Regions from separate parts of the Pantoea sp. LMR881 genome, predicted to be linked through region 3. Evidence: riboswitches for the same ligand, from Rfam matches in the RefSeq annotation. Region 3 holds a riboswitch; each other region holds the start of a gene.
The links. Region 3 has a riboswitch for thiamine pyrophosphate ahead of O3W44_RS00450 (FAD-dependent oxidoreductase). Riboswitches for the same ligand answer to the same signal wherever they lie in the genome.

Region 1: linked by a shared signal. The riboswitch ahead of thiB (thiamine ABC transporter substrate binding subunit) and the one ahead of O3W44_RS00450 (FAD-dependent oxidoreductase) in region 3 are both predicted to bind thiamine pyrophosphate.
Region 2: linked by a shared signal. The riboswitch ahead of thiC (phosphomethylpyrimidine synthase ThiC) and the one ahead of O3W44_RS00450 (FAD-dependent oxidoreductase) in region 3 are both predicted to bind thiamine pyrophosphate.

The regions. Positions count from the first base shown of each region.
Region 1 is NZ_JAPVOK010000002.1:1,675,451-1,682,742, reverse strand. Features, by position in the region: partial or broken gene polB (DNA polymerase II) at 1-189, opposite strand, end outside; gene O3W44_RS09795 (DedA family protein) at 358-1,122, shown strand; partial or broken gene thiQ (thiamine ABC transporter ATP-binding protein ThiQ) at 1,119-1,818, opposite strand; partial or broken gene thiP (thiamine/thiamine pyrophosphate ABC transporter permease ThiP) at 1,802-3,411, opposite strand; partial or broken gene thiB (thiamine ABC transporter substrate binding subunit) at 3,387-4,372, opposite strand; TPP riboswitch at 4,418-4,522, opposite strand; partial or broken gene sgrR (HTH-type transcriptional regulator SgrR) at 4,557-6,217, opposite strand; gene O3W44_RS09770 (MFS transporter) at 6,473-7,292, shown strand, end outside.
Region 2 is NZ_JAPVOK010000002.1:2,052,919-2,060,210, reverse strand. Features, by position in the region: partial or broken gene O3W44_RS11480 (aminotransferase-like domain-containing protein) at 1-1,023, shown strand, start outside; gene thiE (thiamine phosphate synthase) at 1,127-1,759, opposite strand; gene thiC (phosphomethylpyrimidine synthase ThiC) at 1,756-3,684, opposite strand; TPP riboswitch at 3,769-3,870, opposite strand; gene rsd (sigma D regulator) at 3,958-4,464, opposite strand; partial or broken gene nudC (NAD(+) diphosphatase) at 4,677-5,446, shown strand; partial or broken gene hemE (uroporphyrinogen decarboxylase) at 5,490-6,556, shown strand; gene nfi (deoxyribonuclease V) at 6,559-7,227, shown strand; gene O3W44_RS11445 (YjaG family protein) at 7,290-7,292, shown strand, end outside.
Region 3 is NZ_JAPVOK010000001.1:55,309-62,600, forward strand. Features, by position in the region: partial or broken gene O3W44_RS00435 (ThiF family adenylyltransferase) at 1-248, opposite strand, end outside; gene O3W44_RS00440 (thiazole synthase) at 257-1,015, opposite strand; gene thiS (sulfur carrier protein ThiS) at 1,018-1,215, opposite strand; gene O3W44_RS00450 (FAD-dependent oxidoreductase) at 1,215-2,144, opposite strand; TPP riboswitch at 2,279-2,398, opposite strand; gene O3W44_RS00455 (alpha/beta fold hydrolase) at 2,485-3,387, opposite strand; gene O3W44_RS00460 (TetR/AcrR family transcriptional regulator) at 3,445-4,044, opposite strand; gene O3W44_RS00465 (hypothetical protein) at 4,132-4,314, opposite strand; gene O3W44_RS00470 (alpha/beta hydrolase) at 4,329-5,039, opposite strand; gene O3W44_RS00475 (AzlD domain-containing protein) at 5,133-5,456, opposite strand; gene O3W44_RS00480 (AzlC family ABC transporter permease) at 5,453-6,082, opposite strand; gene O3W44_RS00485 (helix-turn-helix domain-containing protein) at 6,220-6,768, shown strand; gene zigA (zinc metallochaperone GTPase ZigA) at 6,857-7,292, shown strand, end outside.

The DNA.
Region 1 (7,292 bases), on a different contig from region 3:
CCGTTCGCCCTGCAGTAGCGTTTCTACCCGTGACTGGTATTCGCAGGGAATGAAGGCAACGGACTCCTGAGCAGGCAGCACCACGCGCTGTGGGCCTTGATCAGTCGCCAGCCACAAAACAATTTCGGTGCCCTGTGCGCTGTCGCGCCAGTGGCGGGTAAGCAGGAAACCTGCACGGGGCGTAGTCACACATTCTCCGAAGTAGGCTGACGGCAGGAGCGAAAGAGCCCAAAGTATAACATGGTTATTTATACAGTTCTGCTGCCAGCATTTGTCAATATCAGCGTACAATTCTTGCCTTGACGCTTTGCCGCAGGCTCAGGACAATCCAGCCTTCTGCTTTTTTTGAGGAAGGTTATGGAAGCCTGGGTTCAACACCTGTTTACGCAGTCGCTGGAGTGGGCGCTGTTTGCCGTTGCACTGGTGACGTTTCTTGAGTCGCTGGCGCTGGTCGGGTTATTACTGCCCGGCACGGTACTAATGGCCAGCCTTGGGGCGCTGGTGGGCAGTGGGCAGATCGGTCTTTATCCGGCCTGGGCAGCAGGCTTTGCCGGGTGTTTACTTGGCGACTGGGTCTCTTACGCTATTGGCTGGAAATTTCAGGGGCCGCTGCACCGCTGGAAATATCTGCAAAAATACAGAGGCTTGCTTAATAAAACCGAACACGCGCTGCATCAGCACAGTATGTTTACCGTGCTGGTTGGACGATTTGTTGGTCCAACACGTCCACTGATCCCGCTGGCGGCAGGCATGCTGGAATTACCGGTGCGTAAATTTTTGCCGCCGAATCTTATCGGCTGTGTTTTTTGGCCGCCGCTCTATCTGCTGCCCGGTATTTTAGCGGGTGTAGCCATTGATGTGCCTGAAGAGGCGCAGGGTGACAGTTTCAAATGGCTTTTGCTGCTGGTAGCCGTGCTGGTATGGCTGGGGATCTGGCTGTGCTGGCGCTGGTGGCGCAGCGGAAAAACGAGGGACTGGGCAACCGCTTATTTGCCGCCTGAGCGTTTGCGTTGGCTGGCACCGCTCGGTTTTGTGATTGCGGCTGGCGCACTGGTTGCCATTCAGTTTCATCCGATGATGCCCATTTTCCGGGGTCTGCTGTGGCAGGTCTTTTTTAATTAACGGCGCGGGATGCCGAGCACATCGGCTTCCCGGGTCTCACCAGACAGCAACTGTTCGGTTGCGCCATCCCAGTAAATCCGCCCGTCAACCACCACCACGCTGCGTGGCGCAATCTGCTGGGCATCTTCAAGGCTGTGTGACACCATCAGCAAAGTTATGTCGCGCGTTTCGCATACCGAGCGCACCAGTTGCAACATCTCGCCGCGCAGGGCGGGATCGAGAGCGGAAAACGGCTCATCCAGCAGCAACAGTGGCTTATCGCGCAGCAGACAGCGAGCCAGCGCCACACGCTGGCGTTGCCCCCGACAACTGGCCCGGCAAGCGCGCCAGCAGATCGCTGAGTCCAACCTGTTGTGCAATCTCCACCAGTTGCTGCTGCTGGGCGGCGTTCAGTTTGAGGCCGGGGTGCAATCCCAGCGCCATGTTTTGCTGCACGCTGAGATGGGGAAACAGGTTGTTTTCCTGAAACAGCATTGAGACCGGGCGCTTCGCCGGAACGCTGTGGGTATGATCGTCGCCGTTAATATGCAGGCTTCCCCGACTTACCGGAAGGAAACCGGCAATCAGGTTCAGCAGCGTACTTTTTCCTGCGCCACTGGGGCCGAGAATCGCCAGTCGTTCACCGCGCGTCGCGTTAAGACTAAAACGCATCGGCAAATGCTGATAAAGGTAGGTGAGGTTATTGAGTGTCAGCATGGCGGCCCGGTAATTTTTCCATCAAAGTGAACAGCAGCAGGCAGAGTAACAGCAACAGCAGGGCAGTGACTGCACCATCCGCGCCGCGATAGGAACCTATCTGTTGATAAAGGTAGAAGGGCAGCGTGCGAAAATCTGCATTACCAAACAGCGCCACCACACCAAAATCGCCAATGGATAACACGCAGGCAAACGCCAGCGCCTGTGCTAAAGGCCGCTGCAAGGCACGCAGTTCAATCAGGCGCAGCCGGTTCCAGCCGCTAATGCCAAGCGAGCCACATAAGTGGCTATAGCGTTCGGCAAGATCGCGCATGGGATTTTCCAGCACTTTAAGCGCATAAGGGATCGCGATCAGCGCGTTAGTAAAAATCACCAGTCCATCAGCAGAGGTCGGCAGGCCAACCGTGGCGTTAAAAAGCAGGAAAAAACCGGTCGCCAGCACAATACCGGGCATCGCCAGAATCAACATGCCGCTGGTATCGATAATCTGTGCGGCAACGTTGCGCTGGCGTAAGCGCAGTTCACGGCTGCTCCACAGCAGCATCAGGGTGAGCAGCACACACAGCAGGCCCGCTCCCAGAGCAATGCGCAGCGAGGTAAATGTGGCTTGCCATAACGCCGGTTGCATCAGCGCACCGCGCAGGCCGCCGTGTAACCCATCAACCATTACCGCCAGCAGCGGCGGCAACAGCAGCAGCAGGGATAAAACAATCATCACGCTATCACTCAGGCGCGCTAAAACAGAATCCTGCGGATCGCGCCAGCCGCGCAGTTGACCATTGCCAGTGGGAATTGCCTTGCTAAAACGCTGGCTCAACAGCACCAGCGCCAGGCAACAGGTCAGTTGAATCAGTGCCAGCAGCGCCGCACGACCGGGATCGTAGTCGTAACTCAGTGCCTGAAAGATGGCGAGTTCGATGGTAGTGGCCTGCGGTCCGCCACCCAGCGTTAGCACGGTGGCGAAACTGGCAAAGCACAGCATAAAAATGAGTGCGCCAGTCGGCAGTAACTGGCGACGCAGCCACGGCCACTCCAGCAGGCGGAAGTGATGCCAGCCGCGCAGATTAAGCTGCGCCGCTAACTGGCGCTGTTCGGCTGGAATACTCTCTAACGCTTGTAACAACAGGCGCGTCGCCAACGGCAGGTTGAAGAAAACGTGCGCCAGCAAAATGCCTTGCAGGCCATAAGGGGAGAAGGTGTAATCAATGCCCGCTAACTGACAAAGCTGGGCCAGCCAGCCAACGCGACCATACACCGTTAGCAGGCCAAATACGGCGACCAGCACCGGCAGCACCAGCGTCATGGCGCACAGACGCAGCAGCAGCCGACGGCCCGGAAAACGTCGCCGGTAGAGGGCCCGTGCCAGCGCAATCGCGGGCAGCAGCGACAGCAGCGCAGAGAGCAGCGCCTGCCCAAAGGAAAAGGCAACCACGTGGTGGAGATAATCATCTTGCAGCACGCTACGCCAGTGAGTTTCTGGCGCGGCAATCCACAGCGATGAAAAGGCCAGCAGCGCCACACTGCACAGCAGCAGCGTGGCGAGTGCGCCAGGATCAGCCAGCAGGGGATCAGTGGCTGACGGCGCGTTGCCATGCATTAATCCATTGTGAACGGTGGCTGGCGACATCCTGTGCCGAATATTGCAGCGCGGTGGCAGGCAAGCTGAGCGTCGCGAAGCCAGCAGGCAAATCGGTTTTGATTACCGGATACATCCAGTTGCCGGTTGGAATGCTGTTCTGGAAAGCCGGGGAGACCATGAAGCGCATAAACTGCTGCGCCAGTTTGGGCTGTTTGCTGCTGGCTAACTGCGCGGCAACTTCAACCTGGAGATAATGGCCTTCAGTAAAAGGCGCGGCAGCATAGTGATCTTTTTCTCTTCAATAAGATGGTAAGCCGGTGAGGTGGTGTAACTCAGCACCAAATCCCCTTCACCTTTCAGGAACAGGCCGTAGGCTTCGCTCCAGCCCTTGGTCACGGTTACCGTTTTTTGTGCCAGCTTTTGCCACGCCTGGGGTGCCTGATCGCCATACACTTTTTGCATCCACAACAGCAAGCCTAACCCTGGCGTGCTGGTACGCGGATCTTCGTAAATGACGCGCCATTTTTCCGGGCTTTCAACCAGCTCTTTCAGGCTTTTTGGCGGATTTTTCAGTTTGTTTTTGTCATAGACAAAAGCGAAGTAGCCGTAATCAAACGGGATGAAGGTTTTATCCTGCCAGCCGCCGGGCAATTGCAGTGCGCCAGTATCCACATCGCTGGCGGCAAACAGCCCCGTCTGCTGGGCGGCCTGCACTAAATTGTTATCGAGTCCCAACACCACGTCAGCTTTGCTGTTCTTGCCTTCCATGCGCAGGCGATTAAGCAGCGACACGCCATCTTCCAGCGCGACATATTTCAGTTCGCAGTGACACTGCGCTTCAAATGCTTTTTTTACTGCCGGGCCGGGGCCCCAGTCTGCGGAGAATGAATCGTAGGTGTAGACGGTTAAGGTGGGTTTCGCCGCAAAGACAGAGGCTGATAACAGCAGCAGCACAGGCAGGGCTTTCTTTAACACTTTGCGCTCCTTGAGGAGAATTGTTGAGTGAGTCGCAAAGGATCTGAGCGTTCTGACCTCAAATCCCTACGTCGGTATTAACCGAATCAGGTTCGACGGGTATCTCTCAGCCGCTTGCAACCTTCACAAACAGCACCCCGTTGAGAACGACACATTCTAGTCATTTCAGCGCAAAGGGCAAGGTTCACAGCTCCGGCGGAGCAAACCAGGCTGATTTAAAATCAAACCAGCCGAGCGTATTCATGCGCACGCCGCGCATACTACGCTGGCCCTCCAGCAGCAGCCAGTGATGAAACAGCGGATGTAATCCCCCTTCTTCGACCAGACGCTTACTCCACTCCGCCAGCGGAAGGTTCTTTTTACGCCAGCGCGCAGCGTCACCGTGCCAGTCAATGGGCAGACAGTGATGTAACAGCGGGATCTCATACAGCTGGGCGAAGAGAGAATATTCCAGCGGCAAAGTGAAGTTTACGCTGCCCAGCCAGATATCGCTTTCTGCTTCGCCCTGATGCCAAATTTCATAACTCACTTCCTGCGTGACCAGCTCGACATTGTGCTGCGCCAGCAGAGGACGCAACGCATTTGCAATGCCTTCATGTTCCACATGCTGGCTATACCAGGTTAGCGTCAGTCTTTTCAGACTGGCAGGCTTTTCAACCGGGGTTAAATCACGGCGATGATGCCAGCGCGGCAGCAATCCGTAAGCCGGGAACCAGTAGCGTTGATAGCCAATTTCGGCATGATTAAGCAAGGCGATCGGGTTAAATAAATAGCTTACCCAACGGCGAATGGCGTCATCGCTGCCCTGGCGCGAACGCTGGTCGAACAGTAAATAATAACATCCCTCTTCGAGGCGGCTTTCTTCCTGTTTCTCGTCAGCCGTCTCGCCCTGCAAGCGTACTCCGGCATACACCAGCTCATCGCTGATATCAGGCAGTACCCATATTGAGACATCATCAATTAACGCGCGAAAGCCAAAATAATCATCAAAGGCGGCAATTTTTAGCTGGCTTTGCTGGTTGCGAACCACGCTATACGGGCCGGTCCCGATGGGCTGGCGGGCAAAGTCGCGCAGTTCAGGCCATTCGCGAGGCAGAATCATCGCGCTTACGCTGCCAAGCAGCCACGGCAGCCAGTCATCGGGCTGACTGAGAGTGATATCAAGCGTCCAGGGTGCGGGCGTGCTGATATGTTGAAGATGGGAAAACAGCGGCTGGCTGCGCAGGCGTTCAAGACTGCTAATGACATCAGCCATCTCCAGCTCGCGGCCATGATGAAAGCGGATCGCCGGACGCAGAAAAAGCGCCAGTGCAGCGGTGAGTTTTGCTGCCAGTGGTGGGCAATATCCGCTTCTGTTTCCCCCTTTTCCTCATTTATGTGTGTCAGGCCGCTAAAAATTTGTCGCGCCAAATGGGTTTCTGAACGGCGCAGCGGCGAGCCGGGTAATAAATTTAGCAGCGGACGATAGTAGAGAACGCGCAGAATATGTTTACCCTGGCGAAAACTGCGGCCCAGATGGGCGCTGATCATCTGTCGTACCTGAGTTTTGTCACCCACCAGCTGTACAAGCTGATCGATGCGGTCCTGCTCCAGCAGATCTTCTGCACGCTGCTGCTGAAGTGCCAGGCCAGTATAACAAAACGTGAGCAGCGAACGCTTGCCGCGTCCCGCTTCTGCTTGCCAGATCAGCCAACCCGCATCCTGCATGGCGTTGAGTAAATTACGCATATGGCGACGCGAACAGTGCAAGACATGCGCTAATTCGCTCAGCGTCGTTTCCTGCGTTTGCCCCTGGCAGCTCTGCCATAAACGGATGAATTGCTGTTTCAGGCGTGATGAGGACATGAAAAGAGGAACTCCCTGTTAAAAGTGCTCTGTTTTTCCTGCCTCATATTAGAGGCAAAATCTGTTTCATGGAAAGAGCGGGAGGCATTCCGCGGAATGGCGCTCTGTCCATGATCGTGCAGCTTAGTGCGATCCTTTCTGAGTAGGGGTGCAATTACACCGCCAGCAGATTTTCTCTGCTGGCTTTTTTCATGTTGCACTGTATCGTCTACCCTTCTTTTTCCTCTGTTTTTTCATTCTGTAAGGGACTTCGGTATGAACTCGCCGCGCAGTAATAACTCGGTTTATCTGGCGTTTATGGTGGCCTCTTTCATGATTGGCGTAGCCGGTGCCTTACAGGCCCCTACGCTCAGTCTGTTCCTCACGCGAGAAGTCCAGGCCCGACCTTTCTGGGTGGGGCTGTTTTTTACCATCAATGCCGTGGCGGGCATTGTGGTCAGTATGCTGGTGGCTAAACGTTCAGACAGCGTAGGCGATCGTCGCCACATCATTTTATTCTGTTGCCTGATGGCGCTGTGCAACGCTCTATTATTCGCTTTTAGTCGTGATTACCTGACGCTTATCACCTTAGGCGTGCTGCTATCCGCTTTAGCCAGCGTATCAATGCCGCAGATATTCGCGCTGGCGCGTGAATATGCTGACCAGTCAGCGCGTGAAGTGGTGATGTTCAGCTCGGTAATGCGCGCCCAACTGTCGCTGGCGTGGGTGATCGGGCCGCCACTGTCGTTTACGCTGGCGCTTAATTACGGCTTCGTCACGCTGTTTATGGTCGCGGCGGCGCTGTTTTTGACCTGTACTTTACTCGTCTGGCTGACCTTACCGTCTGTTCCGCGCGCAGAGACGATGATGCACACCGGCGGCATGCCGATCAGCGGCTGGCGCGATCGCGACGTTCGCCTGCTTTTTATCGCCTCGGTGACGATGTGGACCTGCAATACCATGTACATTATTGATATGCCGCTCTATATCAGCAGTACCCTGGGATTACCGGAAAAACTGGCGGGCTTACTGATGGGGCTGGCAGCCGGACTGGAAATTCCGGTGATGTTGCTGGCGGGCTATTTTGCTAAGCGCA
Region 2 (7,292 bases), on a different contig from region 3:
GGCTGTCACGAAGCTTTATCGGTATCAATCCGCGCGGTATGTGAGCCTGGTGATATTATTGCCGTTGAGTCACCCTCTTTTCACGGCATTATGCAGACGCTTCGTGGCTTCGGCATCCGGGCCATAGAGATCCCCACCGATTCTGTTACAGGTATTAGTTTAGAAGCGTTGGAACTGGCCTTTGAGCAGTGGCCGATCAAAGCTGTGGTCGTTGTGCCTAACTGCAATAATCCGCTGGGCTTTATCATGCCGGAAAACCGTAAACGTGCACTGCTGACTTTAGCGCAACGTTTTGATGCTGCAATTATTGAAGATGATGTCTATGGCGAGCTGGCATGGGAATATCCGCGTCCGCCTACCATAAAAGCGATGGATATGGATGGTCGTGTTCTGCTTTGCAGCTCCTTTTCAAAAACACTGGCACCGGCTTGCGCGTTGGCTGGGTTGTACCGGGACGTTATCGCGATCGCGTGTTGCACATGAAATACATCGTTACTGGCTCGACGGCAACTCAGCCGCAACATGCCGTAGCTGAGTTTATTCGTCATGGGCACTATCTACCGCATCTGCGCCGTATGCGACAAATTTATCAACGCAACTATGAAACGTTTAGTTGCTGGGTGCGCCATTATTTTCCCTGCGACATTTGTGTTTCGCGCCCGCAAGGCGGTTTTTTAATGTGGGTTGAGTTACCGGAAGCGTTTGATGCTGTTCGCCTTAATCGTGAACTGCGTGAATCCCGCATTCAAATTGCTGTGGGGTCTCTTTTCTCCGCCTCGGGCAAATACCGTAACTGTCTGCGTCTGAATTATGGGCTGCCCTTAACTGAGAAAACCGAGAACGCGCTGGCCTTGTTAGGGGCTGCGATAGAACGGGCAATGGCGGCGTGTATGCATGAACCAGCACAAAATAAACAGTACACAGAAATTCTCCCGGCGAAGTAAAAAGGCAGGGCCAGAAAGAGGGGGAACCGGCCCTGACCGGGCAGAGCTTACCCGGCGAGAGCAACGTTACACGGCGTAAAAAAACCGCGCCAGCATGGATCTTTATTGCTGCGCGCGGTCTTCCAGCATGACTTGCGTCGTTGCGTACGTTACACGCATCGCTGCGTAACGGCTTCCAGAAATCAGGCGACAGGCTCTGGTTCCGCTAATGTCAGCAGAATACGTGTTGCTTCACGCCAGTCATCAGCCTGAGTAATCGCACTCACGACAGCAATGCTGCCTACGCCCGTTGCTAAGACTTGCGGAGCGCGTTCAATACTGATGCCCCCAATCGCAACGGTGGGGATATGCTGTAAACGCGCTAAATGACGCTTTAGCTCAATCAGTCCCTGTGGCGCAGAGGGCATCTGCTTGGTTTGCGTAGGAAAAATATGGCCCAGTGCAATGTAAGAGGGCTGTAAGGCCAGCGCCCGATCTAATTCAGCATCATCATGCGTCGATATCCCCAGGCGCAGCCCTGCCTGATTAATCAGCGCAAGATTAGCCACATCAAGATCTTCCTGGCCGAGGTGTACGCCATACGCATTGTGCCTGATCGCCAACTGCCAGTAATCATTGATAAACAGGCGCGCACGATAGCGTTTACCCAGCGCGATAGCCTGAACAATAGCCGGTTCTACCGCATCATCAGGCTGATCTTTAATACGTAACTGGAGCGTACGCACGCCCGCATCAAGCAAACGCTCAATCCACTCTACGTTATCAACCACCGGATAAAGCCCTAAACGCGGCGCGGTGGCAGGGAATGCATTCATATTTTGTCCTCCTGAACAGCATCCGCAGGATGATAAAGCTCACCGCCACGGTTGCGAAAATGGGCAGACATTTGCGCCATGCCAATATCAACCGGCTTCGCCTCGGCTTCCTGGCGAGCAGCATAGTCACGCACTTCCTGGGTAATTTTCATTGAGCAGAACTTTGGCCCACACATGGAGCAGAAGTGTGCCACTTTGCCCGATTCCTGTGGCAGTGTTTCGTCGTGATAAGCCCGAGCGGTATGAGGATCAAGGGCCAGATTGAACTGATCTTCCCAGCGAAATTCAAAACGCGCTTTAGACATGGCGTTATCACGAATCTGCGCGCCAGGATGACCTTTCGCCAGATCGGCTGCGTGCGCAGCAATTTTATAGGTAATCAAACCCTGCTTTACATCCTCTTTATTCGGCAGGCCGAGATGCTCTTTTGGCGTGACATAGCACAGCATCGCGCAGCCGAACCAGCCAATCATGGCGGCACCAATACCGGATGTGAAGTGATCGTAACCCGGTGCGATGTCAGTAGTAAGTGGGCCGAGCGTGTAAAAAGGCGCTTCATGACAGTGCTCCAGCTGTTCAGTCATGTTGCGGCGAATCATCTGCATCGGCACGTGACCAGGGCCTTCGATCATGACCTGCACATCATACTCCCAGGCAATCTTCGTCAATTCGCCCAACGTATGTAACTCAGCAAATTGCGCCGCGTCGTTAGCATCCTGGATCGAACCAGGACGCAAGCCATCACCCAAAGACAGCGAGACATCATAAGCCGCACAGATTTCACAAATGTCACGGAAGTGTTGATACAGAAAACTTTCTTTGTGATGCGATAAGCACCACTTCGCCATAATTGATCCGCCGCGTGACACAATACCTGTCAGCCGTTTGGCGGTCATTGGCACATAGCGCAGCAGCACGCCAGCATGAATAGTGAAATAATCAACGCCTTGTTCGGCTTGCTCCAGTAGCGTGTCGCGAAAGATTTCCCAGTTGAGATCTTCTGCCACACCATTTACTTTTTCCAGCGCCTGATAAATCGGCACGGTACCAATCGGGACCGGACTGTTACGCAAAATCCATTCACGCGTTTCGTGAATATAGCGGCCGGTAGAGAGATCCATCACCGTATCTGCGCCCCAACGTGTTGACCACACCAGCTTTTCAACTTCTTCTTCGATGGAAGAGGTAACGGCCGAGTTACCGATATTGGCATTGACCTTCACCAGAAAGTTGCGGCCAATAATCATGGGTTCAGATTCAGGATGATTGATGTTAGCGGGGATAATCGCGCGGCCTTCCGCCACTTCCTTACGGACAAATTCTGGCGTAATGTTTTGCGGCAGATGAGCGCCAAAGCTGTGTCCCGCATGTTGTTGCAGCAGTACCTCACCGCGAATGCGCTCGCGTCCCATATTTTCACGCAGGGCAATAAACTCCATCTCCGGGGTGATAATACCCTGACGCGCATAATGCAACTGAGTCACCCGGCGGCCTGGTTTAGCGCGGCGCGGCTCAGGCAGGTGTTCGAAACGTAAATGATCAAGACCGTCGTCGGCCAGACGTTGTTGAGTGTAAGTTGAACTGATTTGTTTAAGTGGCTCGCTATCATCACGTTCAGCGATCCAGCGGGCGCGCAGTTTTTCCAGACCGCGATGTACATCAATTTGCGCTGACGTATCGCCATACGCACCGGCTGTGTCATAGACCGGCACTGCTTCGTTATCTTCGTAGTGTGGATTGTCTTTGCTGCCGCCCGTCAGGGTTGGGCTGAGCTGAATTTCGCGCATCGGCACGCGAATATCTTCACGGCTGCCGGTGATCCAAATGCGTTTCGAACGAGGAAATGCGCTGCCGCTTTGTAGTGAATCGATGAATTCCTGTGCCTGAGCACGCTGTTCGCGACGAGTGGTTTTTGACAGAGACATAGCAATTTTCCAGTTAAAGGGGAACGTTGCTTGTCTGGAGCCGGAAGGAGTAACAGATACCGGGCAAAAGCCGCCCGTATACTGAACAAATTTACTCTTGTTCCCTACGCAGGTATTAACCTGGTCAGGTTCCGCGGATCCCGAATGAACGGTCTCAGCCCTAAAAGGGCACTCCGACAAGAATTTAAAAACAGGTTTATCAGACCGAAGTCGTCAAAACCCATTCAGCATAAAAGCGCCTTTCGATAATCACAAGTGATTATCTGGCTGATATTACGCCGGACGCGCCATTTGGCTGTCGTTTGCAACAGGCGGCCGCGCCAGGTGATTGTCCCATGCCAGCTGGATCAGCTTATCTTCAAGCGTGAAACGCGCTTCTAACACTTCGCCCACTTCGGATAATGCCTGCTGAAACGTCACGCAGTTATCATCATCAATCGACTGCTGTAAATGACCATCATAAAGCTGCATCAGCCGTTCAGTGTTTGCTTCGAGCGGCGGATAAATTTGCGCAGCGGCAATCAGCGGGCTGTCGCCACTCATTTCGCTAATAATGCGCTCATAAATACTAAAATGTCCTGCTGACAGATAATCTACCAGGCCGTGGCAAAAATTATCCAGTGCTTGTTCATCCAACGCGGTAAGGGCTTCTTTATTCGGTTTCATTCCTACCAAATGGTAATAGGCAACCAACAGTTGGCGTCGGGCTTCCAGCCACGAATCTACCAGTTCATTGCTGCCACCTACGCGCTCGGTCAGGACGTCTAACTGGTTAAGCATATCTAACTCCATGTGAGTCATATCCCTTCATACTTCAGGCTGCAAATGCGTTGGCTGCGCGTCTTCTTCTCCATCACTTATCTCTGTAAGCGCCTGGGGAGAGATCATCATGCCGCCTTCCTGCAATCCGAATTATTTGGGTATAGTTGTTTATCTACACACTTAACATCAGGACTTCAGCGTGCCATTTGACGCTAAGGATGACGAAAAAAATGCAATACGAGATTTCAAGCGTAGACGCTGGATGGTGGATTGTCAGCCATGAACAAAAACTTTGGTTACCGCAGGGCGAATTACCCCATGGAAGTGCGCAAAAATGGGGGCTGGTGGGCAGCAAAGCACAGGTGATTGGCGAGTGGTCAGGTGAGAAAGTCTGGCTCATCTGCGAGACGCGTCCGGACAGCATGTTATCGGTGCGGCAGCTGATTGATGAAGACGTTGGCCTGTTCCAGCTGGCGGGTCGGGGGTGCAACTGGCTGAGTTTTATCGTTCCCATCGCTGGTGTGGCTACTGCGGCCATGAGATGCAGCACAGCACCCGCGAGTTTGCCTGTCTGTGCACGCACTGCCGTGAACGCTACTATCCGCAAATCGCGCCTTGCATCATTGTCGCCATTCGTCGCGGAGAGGAGATCCTGCTGGCGAATCACTCCCGGCATCGTAATAGCATTTATACCGTGCTGGCAGGCTTCGTCGAAGTGGGCGAAACGCTGGAACAGGCTGTTGCGCGCGAAGTAATGGAAGAAAGCAATGTGCGGGTGAAAAATGTGCGTTATGTAACATCACAGCCGTGGCCGTTCCCACAATCACTAATGGTGGCGTTTATGGCTGAGTATGAGAGCGGTGACCTGCAACACGATGGCAAAGAATTGCTGGACGCCGGATGGTTCCGTTATGACGCACTGCCGTTGTTACCGCCAGCGGGGACGGTGGCACGCCGTTTGATAGAAGACACCGTTGCCATCTGCCGCGCCGGGGCGTGAGGAAAATGCTACACTACACGCCTGAAATTGAGAGAGCCTTGAAATGAGTGAACTGAAGAACGATCGTTATTTGCGCGCCCTGTTACGTCAGCCAGTTGATGTCACACCGGTATGGATGATGCGACAAGCCGGGCGTTACTTACCGGAATACAAAGCGACCCGTGCTGAAGCGGGGATTTTATGTCGCTGTGTAAAAATGCCGAGCTGGCCTGTGAAGTTACGCTACAGCCGCTGCGTCGTTACGCACTGGATGCGGCGATCCTCTTTAGCGATATTTTAACTATCCCCGATGCGATGGGGCTGGGTCTTTATTTCGAAGCCGGTGAAGGCCCACGCTTTTCAAATCCCATTACTTGCCGTGCCGATGTTGAACGTTTGCCGGTGCCGGATCCTGAAATGGAACTGGGCTATGTGATGAACGCGGTGCGCACGATCCGTAAAAACCTGAAAGGCGAAGTCCCGCTGATCGGTTTTTCTGGCAGCCCCTGGACGCTGGCAACCTATATGGTTGAGGGCGGCAGCAGCAAGGCTTTCACTAAAATTAAAAAAATGATGTACGCCGATCCAACGACGCTGCATGCGATGCTGGATAAACTGGCAGACAGCGTGATTCTCTATCTGAATGCGCAGATTCGTGCCGGTGCGCAGTCAGTGATGGTGTTTGATACATGGGGCGGAGTACTCACTGGTCGTGATTACCGTGAGTTTTCGCTCTACTACATGCACAAAATTGTCGACGGCGTATTGCATGAGAATGAAGGCCGCCGCGTGCCAATAACCTTGTTCACAAAGGGTGGCGGACAGTGGCTGGAAGCGATGGCAGAAACGGGCTGTGATGCGCTGGGTCTGGACTGGACCACCGATATCGGAGAGGCACGTCGTCGCGTTGGCGATAAAGTTGCGCTCCAGGGCAATATGGATCCCTCAATGTTATATGCGCCCCCTGCGCGTATCGAACAGGAAGTGGCTGGGATTCTGGAAAGCTTTGGTCGTGGAAATGGCCACGTCTTTAACCTCGGCCATGGTATTCATCAGGATGTGCCGCCAGAACATGCAGGTGCGTTTGTTGAAGCAGTGCACCGTTTGTCTCGTCCATGGCATCAGGAGTAATTATGGATATTGCTGCATTACGTGCTGAGCAGCTTCAGCGTGCCGCTGACGTGGTGCGGCATGACGATTTCGACGTACTGCCGCCGCGCTTTATCGGTGGGGCAGACGTGGGTTTCGAGCAAGAGGGCGCCGTTACGCGTGCCGCCATGGTCATTCTTGAATATCCTTCTCTCAGGCTGGTGGAGCACCGCATTGCGCGCATTGACACCACCATGCCTTATATCCCTGGCTTTCTCTCTTTTCGCGAATATCCCGCGCTGATGGCTGCATGGCAGATGCTTGAACAAAAGCCCGATCTGCTGTTTGTTGACGGTCACGGTATTTCGCATCCACGTCGCCTGGGCGTCGCATCACACTTTGGTTTGCTGGTGGACGTGCCAACCATAGGTGTGGCTAAACGTCGCTTGTGCGGGCGTTATGAAGAGGTCGATGCGCAACCTGGCAGTCGCCAGCCTCTGATCGACAAAGGCGAGCAGATTGGCTGGGTATGGCGCAGTAAGCAGCGTTGTAATCCATTATTTGTCGCAACCGGACATCGTGTCAGCCTCGACAGCGCGCTGCACTGGGTTGAAAACTGCACGCGTGGCTACCGTTTACCGGAACCTACACGCTGGGCAGATGCCGTTGCGTCGAACCGTACTGCGTTTCAGCGTTGGCAAAACACGCTTTAACGCTGTTTCAACGGCACTTTTGCGATACACTGCCGCCAGCGAAACGAATAAGAGCCACCGTCATG
Region 3 (7,292 bases):
TGGGCACAAAGGGCTTTCGGTTTGCCTGTATCTGCCATCTCATACAGCGTTTGCCTGTGCAGATTATGCAACTCTACGCAATCACCATCATAAAGCCGGATATAGCCGACCCCCGCGCCTGCCAGCAAAGGCAGCAGCGTGGAACCTAAGCCGCCTGCACCAACCACCAAAACCCGCGCGGCAGTTAAACGTTGCTGACCGGCTTCGCCAATTTCCGGCAGCACAGCTTGCCGCTGATAACGACTCATAGAGATCCTTAGCTGAACTGAGCCAGACCAAAAACAGGCGTAGACGCTGCCGCCATATCGCGCCGCTCCATCATTCCTGCCTGCTGCGCTTCATACCCGGCGTGAATAGCTGACGCAAATGCACCCGCCATGCGCACCGGATCGCGCGCTTTGGCAACCGCGGTATTAAGCAGGATGCCATCAAATCCCAGTTCCATAGCCTGTGTGGCCTGGCTCGGCGCACCGATGCCCGCATCAATGATTAGCGGCACATCTTTGAACCAGGCTCGCATGGTACGTAACCCTTCTGTATTGCGTAATCCCTGTCCGGAACCGATGGGTGCTCCCCACGGCATCAGCAGTTCGCATCCCGCTTCCAGCAGTTTCTCACCGAGGATCAGATCTTCTGTGGTATAGGGGAAAACCTTAAACCCGTCGGCGCAAAGAATGCGTGCCGCTTCAACCAGTGCAAACGGATCGGGTTGCAGCGTATCGGCATGGCCAATGACTTCTAATTTGATCCAGGGGGTATTAAATAATTCGCGTGCCATTTGCGCGGTCGTTACGGCTTCTTTTACCGTATGACACCCGGCCGTGTTCGGTAAAACGCGCTTGTCGAGTTGCCTGAGTAATTCACGGAATGCGCCGCCCTGACTGCCTTCGCGACGCAGGCTGACGGTAATAATTTCCGCACCTGACGCGCAAATCGCCTGCTGCAAAATTTCTGGCGAGGGATAACCGGCCGTGCCAAGCAAAAAGCGTGACTGGGGTTGAAAGTCGTAAAACATGATTATCCTCCCTGCATCGGAGACAGCACTTCCAGCTGGCAACCCGCTTCAATGTGCTGCGTCTCATAGCGCGAGCGCGGCACAAACTCGCCGTTAATGGCGCTGGCGACGCAACCTGCGTCAATGTTTTGCTCACGCAGCAGGTCAGCCAGGGTACTGGCTTCGGTATCAATGGCGCGGCCATTGAGCTGAATACGCATTACATCGTCTCCTGTGTCAGTAGCTGTAGCAGTTTCTCGGCCATTATCGGTGCCAGCAAAAAGCCATGGCGATACAGCCCGTTCAATGAAAAAATGCCCTGTTCATAGCGCACTTCAGGCAGGTTGTGCCGGTAGGCGGGACGCAATCCCGTGCCGCTTTCCAGCACGCGGGCTTCTGCCAGCGCCGGATGGAGGGTATAAGCTGCGCTGAGCAGCTCCATCATTGCACGTGCGCTGATCGGGCTGTCGTCGTGACTCTCCACCATCGTCGCACCAAGCATGAAACGACCGGAAGCGCGCGGCACCAGATAGCAGGGAAAACGGGGATGAAGCAGACGCACCGGACGTGAAAGGTGCACTTCATCACTGTGCAGAATAAGCATTTCACCGCGCACGGCGCGCAGTTCAGGTTGTGCATCTGCTGCGTGAATGCCACGACAATCAATAATTTGCCCGCTGGGTTTACCGTTATGAAATTTGACATCAGCCTGCTGGAGATCATGGCGTAGCTGTTGCATCGCCACCCGGGGATCAAGATGTGCTTCACCGGCGAAAAACAAGCCGCGTGCAAAACGATTCTCAAGCGCCGGTTCGATCTCGCTGGGTGTGATCCATTGATGCCCGGAAGTCATACTGGCGAAGCGGATCAGCTCCTGGCTGTCACGCGGTGGTGCAATAACCAGCGTGCCGTTATGGGCAACGCCATCAATACGCTTTGCCCACCACGCGGCGGCGTGTTGTCCCCAGGCGATCACTTCTGCTGGGGCGCTTTCCGCTTCGCACCAGGGCGCAAGCATACCGCCCGCCCAGTGGGATGCCGGGCGGCAATCATCATCAGAAATGACTTCAATTGATTCGCCATGCTCCGCCAGCAGTGTCGCAACACAGAGTCCAGCGACACCGCTGCCCAGCACCGACCAGCGGCTCATGACGGACGTACCCGTTGTTGAAAGAAGAATTTCATCACGTTGGCCTTGTCGTTTAACAACGAAGACCCGTGATACAGGAAAGGGAAAAAGGCGAGAGCAATGCGAAACCGGCTCTTGCGGCATGTATCTCATCAGACATGAGGTACAAGTCTTCCTACGCCAGTATCAACTGGGTCAGGTTCGAAGGGTCGCTAAGCCGCGCGTTGCGCTATTAGCCTCTCAGTCTCTTGGGCGAGACTCCCCTGACAGGTTCTATTTGTATTTTAAGGGCGATGATTCGTCAAGCATGAGGTAACGATTTAACCCTAATCATATTTTGGCAGACGATCGTTATTCCCCTTCAGCCCATGATTAAGTTCACACGGTTGAATAACAACTTAAGCGGCAAAAAGGTCGTCAGAAGCTGCGCTAACTTCTCCGGCTGCTCTTCAGGAATAAAATGCCCGCTATGGGCCACCGTTACGCCTTCAACCTGATGAGCAAAGGTGCGTAACGGTGAAGCCATATCAGGAACAGACCCCTGATCGGCACTGACTGCGAGTACGGGAAGAGCAAGTTTTCCCTGAGAGAGACGCTCACAGTTCTGCCTGGCTGATTGCGCCACGGCGCGATAAAACGCCAGACCAGCACGTAAAGCGCCCGGGCGGCGAAAGATACGCAAGTATTCTTTCATCGCTTCGTCATCAAAAATGTAGGGATTAGCTGCTTTGCGTTTCAAAAACCAGTCGAGATAAATCTCCTCGCGCCCACTGATAAGGGCTTCAGGTAAATCGCTAACTGTATGAAAGGCAAAGTGCCAGGTTCTCCAGGCCTTATCCGGTGTCACCGGCAACCTGTCTGACAGTGTGATGCCCGGAATGCCTGCATCCAGTAATGCCAGCTTAATGACGTTATCAGGAAACTGCGCGGCCAGCGGAAAGGCAACCCATGCGCCAACGTCGTGCCCGACCAGATTGAAATGCGTAACGTTGAGATGCGCCATTAGCGCCATTATTTGCTGTGCAATAGTGTCGGTATCGTAGCCGCTCTCGGGCATATCGGAATCCCCCTGCCCCGGCAAATCGGGCGCAATGACGTGAAATTTTGTTGCCAGTTGGGGAATAACGAATCGCCATGCAAAACTGCTTTGTGGAAAACCCGCCAATAACACTATCGTCTCTGCTTCAGGATCACCTGCGCTTAAATAGTGCAGGCGCTGCTGGTTAATTAAAGCGAAATTGTGCTGATAACCTTCATTACTCATTGAAATCTCCCGATCCATAATTAAGGAAATGGTCATTTCCTAATTGTTGAAAAATTTTTAACTGAGCGTTTTCAATGCCAGCGGAACAATGCTTTGATCAGGCCGCGTAGACGCTATTTTCCCTGCTACGCGCATCCCCAGAACAATGCATAACATGAGTGACGCCGCAGCGTCCGCGTCGATCTCTGCATTAACTGAACCGTCCTGCTGGCCTTGCTGAATGAGGGAGGTGATGGTTCGCAAGTTTCGCCTCATCGCTTCGCTTACCGCCTCGGCAAGTTCTTGATCCAGGGTCTGTACTTCAACGGCGCTTCCCGCCACCAGACAACCACGTTGCCCTTCAATATCCTGGACTGAATCAACATAGAAATGCAGCAACGCTTCCAGACGTAAAATTCCCGTGGCGCACTTTTCCAGTCGTGTGCGCAGCTCCTGGTTTCGCAGCGAGAGATAACGCGCAAAAACCTGGGAAAACAGGGTGCGTTTATCGTTGAAGGCTTTGTAAATGCTTCCCGTGGTTAACTGCATGGCACTGCTGAGATCGCCAATCGACGCAGCGTTAAAACCTTTTTCACGAAACACCAGCATGGCGCGATCAAGGGCGTCTTCAGGCACGAATTCGCGTGGCCGGCCTCGTTCTTTAATGATGTTTTGCACAGAAATCCACTGACCTCAATTAGGAAATGATCATTCCCTTTAGGTTAACCGAAGAAATGCACCAGGGAAGCGAAGCACAAAGGGTTTTTATTTTTCCGATCCCGACATGATGTGCAGCGTATCCATTAACGATGAGGGAAAAATTTGTCCGTGCGTCTGACCTGGATAGCGCGACAAATGTAAATCAACCCCTTTTTGCATAAGAATTTTGATTAACTGGCCTTCCTCCCGCTTGAGGTCAACAGAGTGGCCTTTACGCTGCTCAGTCACGCCATCGCCTTCCATCAGGTAAAGCGATCTGTTTTGCAGGTGGCGGGGGTTGCTCTCTTTGCCAGTTTTACGATACGCTGATCGCCCCAACCTAATGACGGTGCGGCCGCAAAAAAGTCATGGAACCATGTTGCGTTGTAGAAGGTGTCAAGAACAAACAGCCCGCCGAAGGAGTGCCCCCATATCGCACGTTTTGATGGATCGCTGGGCGCACGTTTTTCAACGTAAGGGATGATCTGTGTGAGTAAAAACTGGCGAAACTCCTGGCTTCCTCCCGTTTTGCGGCCCTGAACAAGCGGTTGTTTCACCGCAGGATCGACAGAGGTGGGCGTGTAATCATAGCTGCGCGCAATCACATCGAATGGCAGATTCGTGTCATAACCTACCGCTACCAGCACCGGAGGCTGATCTTCAAACATCTGCTTTAACAGCGGCTCCGATAAGTGTGCCATCGCCGCGTTACCGTCCAGCATGTACAGCACCGGATAGCCCGTTGAAGGAGCCGCTTTCTCAGGAATACCGATCCAGACTTTGTAGCGCCGCTCACCCGCCGCTGAATTAAAAAAATGCGTTTCAAACTGATAGTACGCCGAGCCGGTGTCAGCAATATTTTTCCCCAGAGGTTTGAGATCAGGTCTGGCTAAAAGCGTGGCAGGTGAGAAAAGCAGGGCCAGTGTGAAAAGCAGAGAGATAACCAGAGGCGGTGAAAAACGGGTATTGCGCATAAAGTAAGATACCTGAAAGGGGTTCGTTAGCCTGAATCCTAACAAATTACCGCCGGGATAAAATCCCGGCTTTTTTAAGGGTATCCCGACTGTTCAGGCGACACCGAAAGAGCGCAGTATTGCCGTCATCACCGCTGCGCCAAGGATAATCACGATCAATGGCGCTTTGCGCCAGGCCAAAAACAGTGCGAATAAAACACCCATAACGCGCGCCATTCCGGCAAAGTGCTGCCCTTCAAAAAGCGTGGTGGTTGCTGCCACGGCGAATAACAGGATGGTTGCAGCATCGGACAACAGGCTCTGTGTGCGTTCGGTGATCGGTAAACGATTGCCAAGTTTAACCCCCATAAAGCGCATCAAATAGGTTCCCACCGCGAGTAAGGCGATGCCGGCGATAATCATACCCTGTTGATTCATTTGCGCCCTCTCCATGTCAGCAAACCCAGTAACGAAAACAGCACGGGCATGCCCGCAGGCACAAAGGGGGTAGCAATCAGTGAAAGTAGTGCCCCCACAGAGGCGGGAATACGGGTACGGCGCTGGCGCAGGGCCGGGAAAATCAAGGCAATTAAAATGGCAGGGAAGACGGCGTCGAGGCCGATTACAGAGATATCAGGGATAAACTGGCCAATAGCGGCACCGGTCATCACACTCACCGGCCAGATGAAACCAATCCCGATGCCGCAAATCCAGAATGCGGTACGCCGTTGTTCAGGCTGCGGTTGGGATATGCCAAACACGACGCTTTCATCATTCATGATATGGCAACCTAACAGTCCACGCGCGCCCCGGCCGACCAGGTCTTTAACCGCAATACCAAACGGCAAATGGCGTGCATTCACTAATAATCCTGCTGCTGCGGCCGTAAAGGGACTGCCGCCACTGGCCACAATGCCAATGAATAAAAATTCAGACGCGCCCGCCAGTACCAGCGTAGACAATGCCAGTGGCACCCATAACGGAAACCCATCAGCCGTCGCCAGCGAGCCATAAGACAAGCCAACAATGCCATCAGCAATACAGACCAGAAAAATGGCTTTTATGACCTCTTTTTCTGGCTTCCCTTTTGTGGCAACATAACAATTTCATCTCATAACGAACGAATTATTCATTATAATGAACCGCACCGCATTGCATTACAAGACGAACATTATGTTCGATTTAAAAAACAGGAGTCGCTTTGATTACACCTATTAGCATTATTGCCCATGCCCTGGTTCGCGAACGCCAGCGCGCCGGTTTATCGCTGACAGAGGTGGCGCATCGGGCGGGTATCGCCAAATCAACGCTTTCTCAGCTGGAAGCAGGCAACGGTAATCCCAGCATAGAAACATTGTGGTCGCTGTGCGTGGCGTTAAATATTCCCTTCGCGCGTTTAATGGAGCCTGAAGCGAACCAGATGCAAGTGATCCGTCGCGGAGAGGGGCCTACGGTCACCGCAGAGTTAGCTGATTATCAGGCAGTGTTGCTGGCAACCTGTCCGCCCGGTGCGCGTCGTGATATTTATCTGTTGCATACGCAGCCAGGTTCTGAACGCCGGTCACAGCCGCATTCGCCTAATACGGTAGAGCATCTCATTTTAACGCAAGGACGGGCCTTGACTGGGCCAGCTGGCTCACCAGTAGAACTTAATCCGGGCGATTACATCCGTTATCCGGCTGACAAAGAGCACATTTTTCGGGCTCTGGAACCCGATACCTTAGCGGTATTAGTGATGGAACATATTTAAACCTTCAGGCGTACAAACTGTATTGAAATTAAGGCTAATTTTGTTATGTTATAACATAACAAATTAATCATTCTTTACAGGAACCGCTATGTCATTCACTTCTGCTGCATCATTACAGGGTCATCGACTGCCCGTTACCGTCCTCTCCGGTTTTCTTGGTGCGGGCAAAACGACGCTGCTTAATCATATTCTTCATAACCGTGAAGGACGACGTATCGCGGTGATCGTTAACGATATGTCCGAGATTAATATTGATGCCTCGCTGATCAAAAATGGTGGGGCTGAACTCTCCCGCACCGATGAAAAGCTGGTAGAGATGAGCAACGGTTGTATTTGCTGCACCTTGCGTGAAGATTTGCTGCTTGAGGTTAAGCGTTTAGCGCAGGAAGGTCGCTTTGACCAGCTAGTCATTGAATCAACAGGTATATCAGAACCGCTGCCCGTCGCAGAAACGTTCACTTTCGCAGATGATGATGGTGTCAGCCTCTCACACATTGCGCGGCTTGATACCATGGTTACCGTGG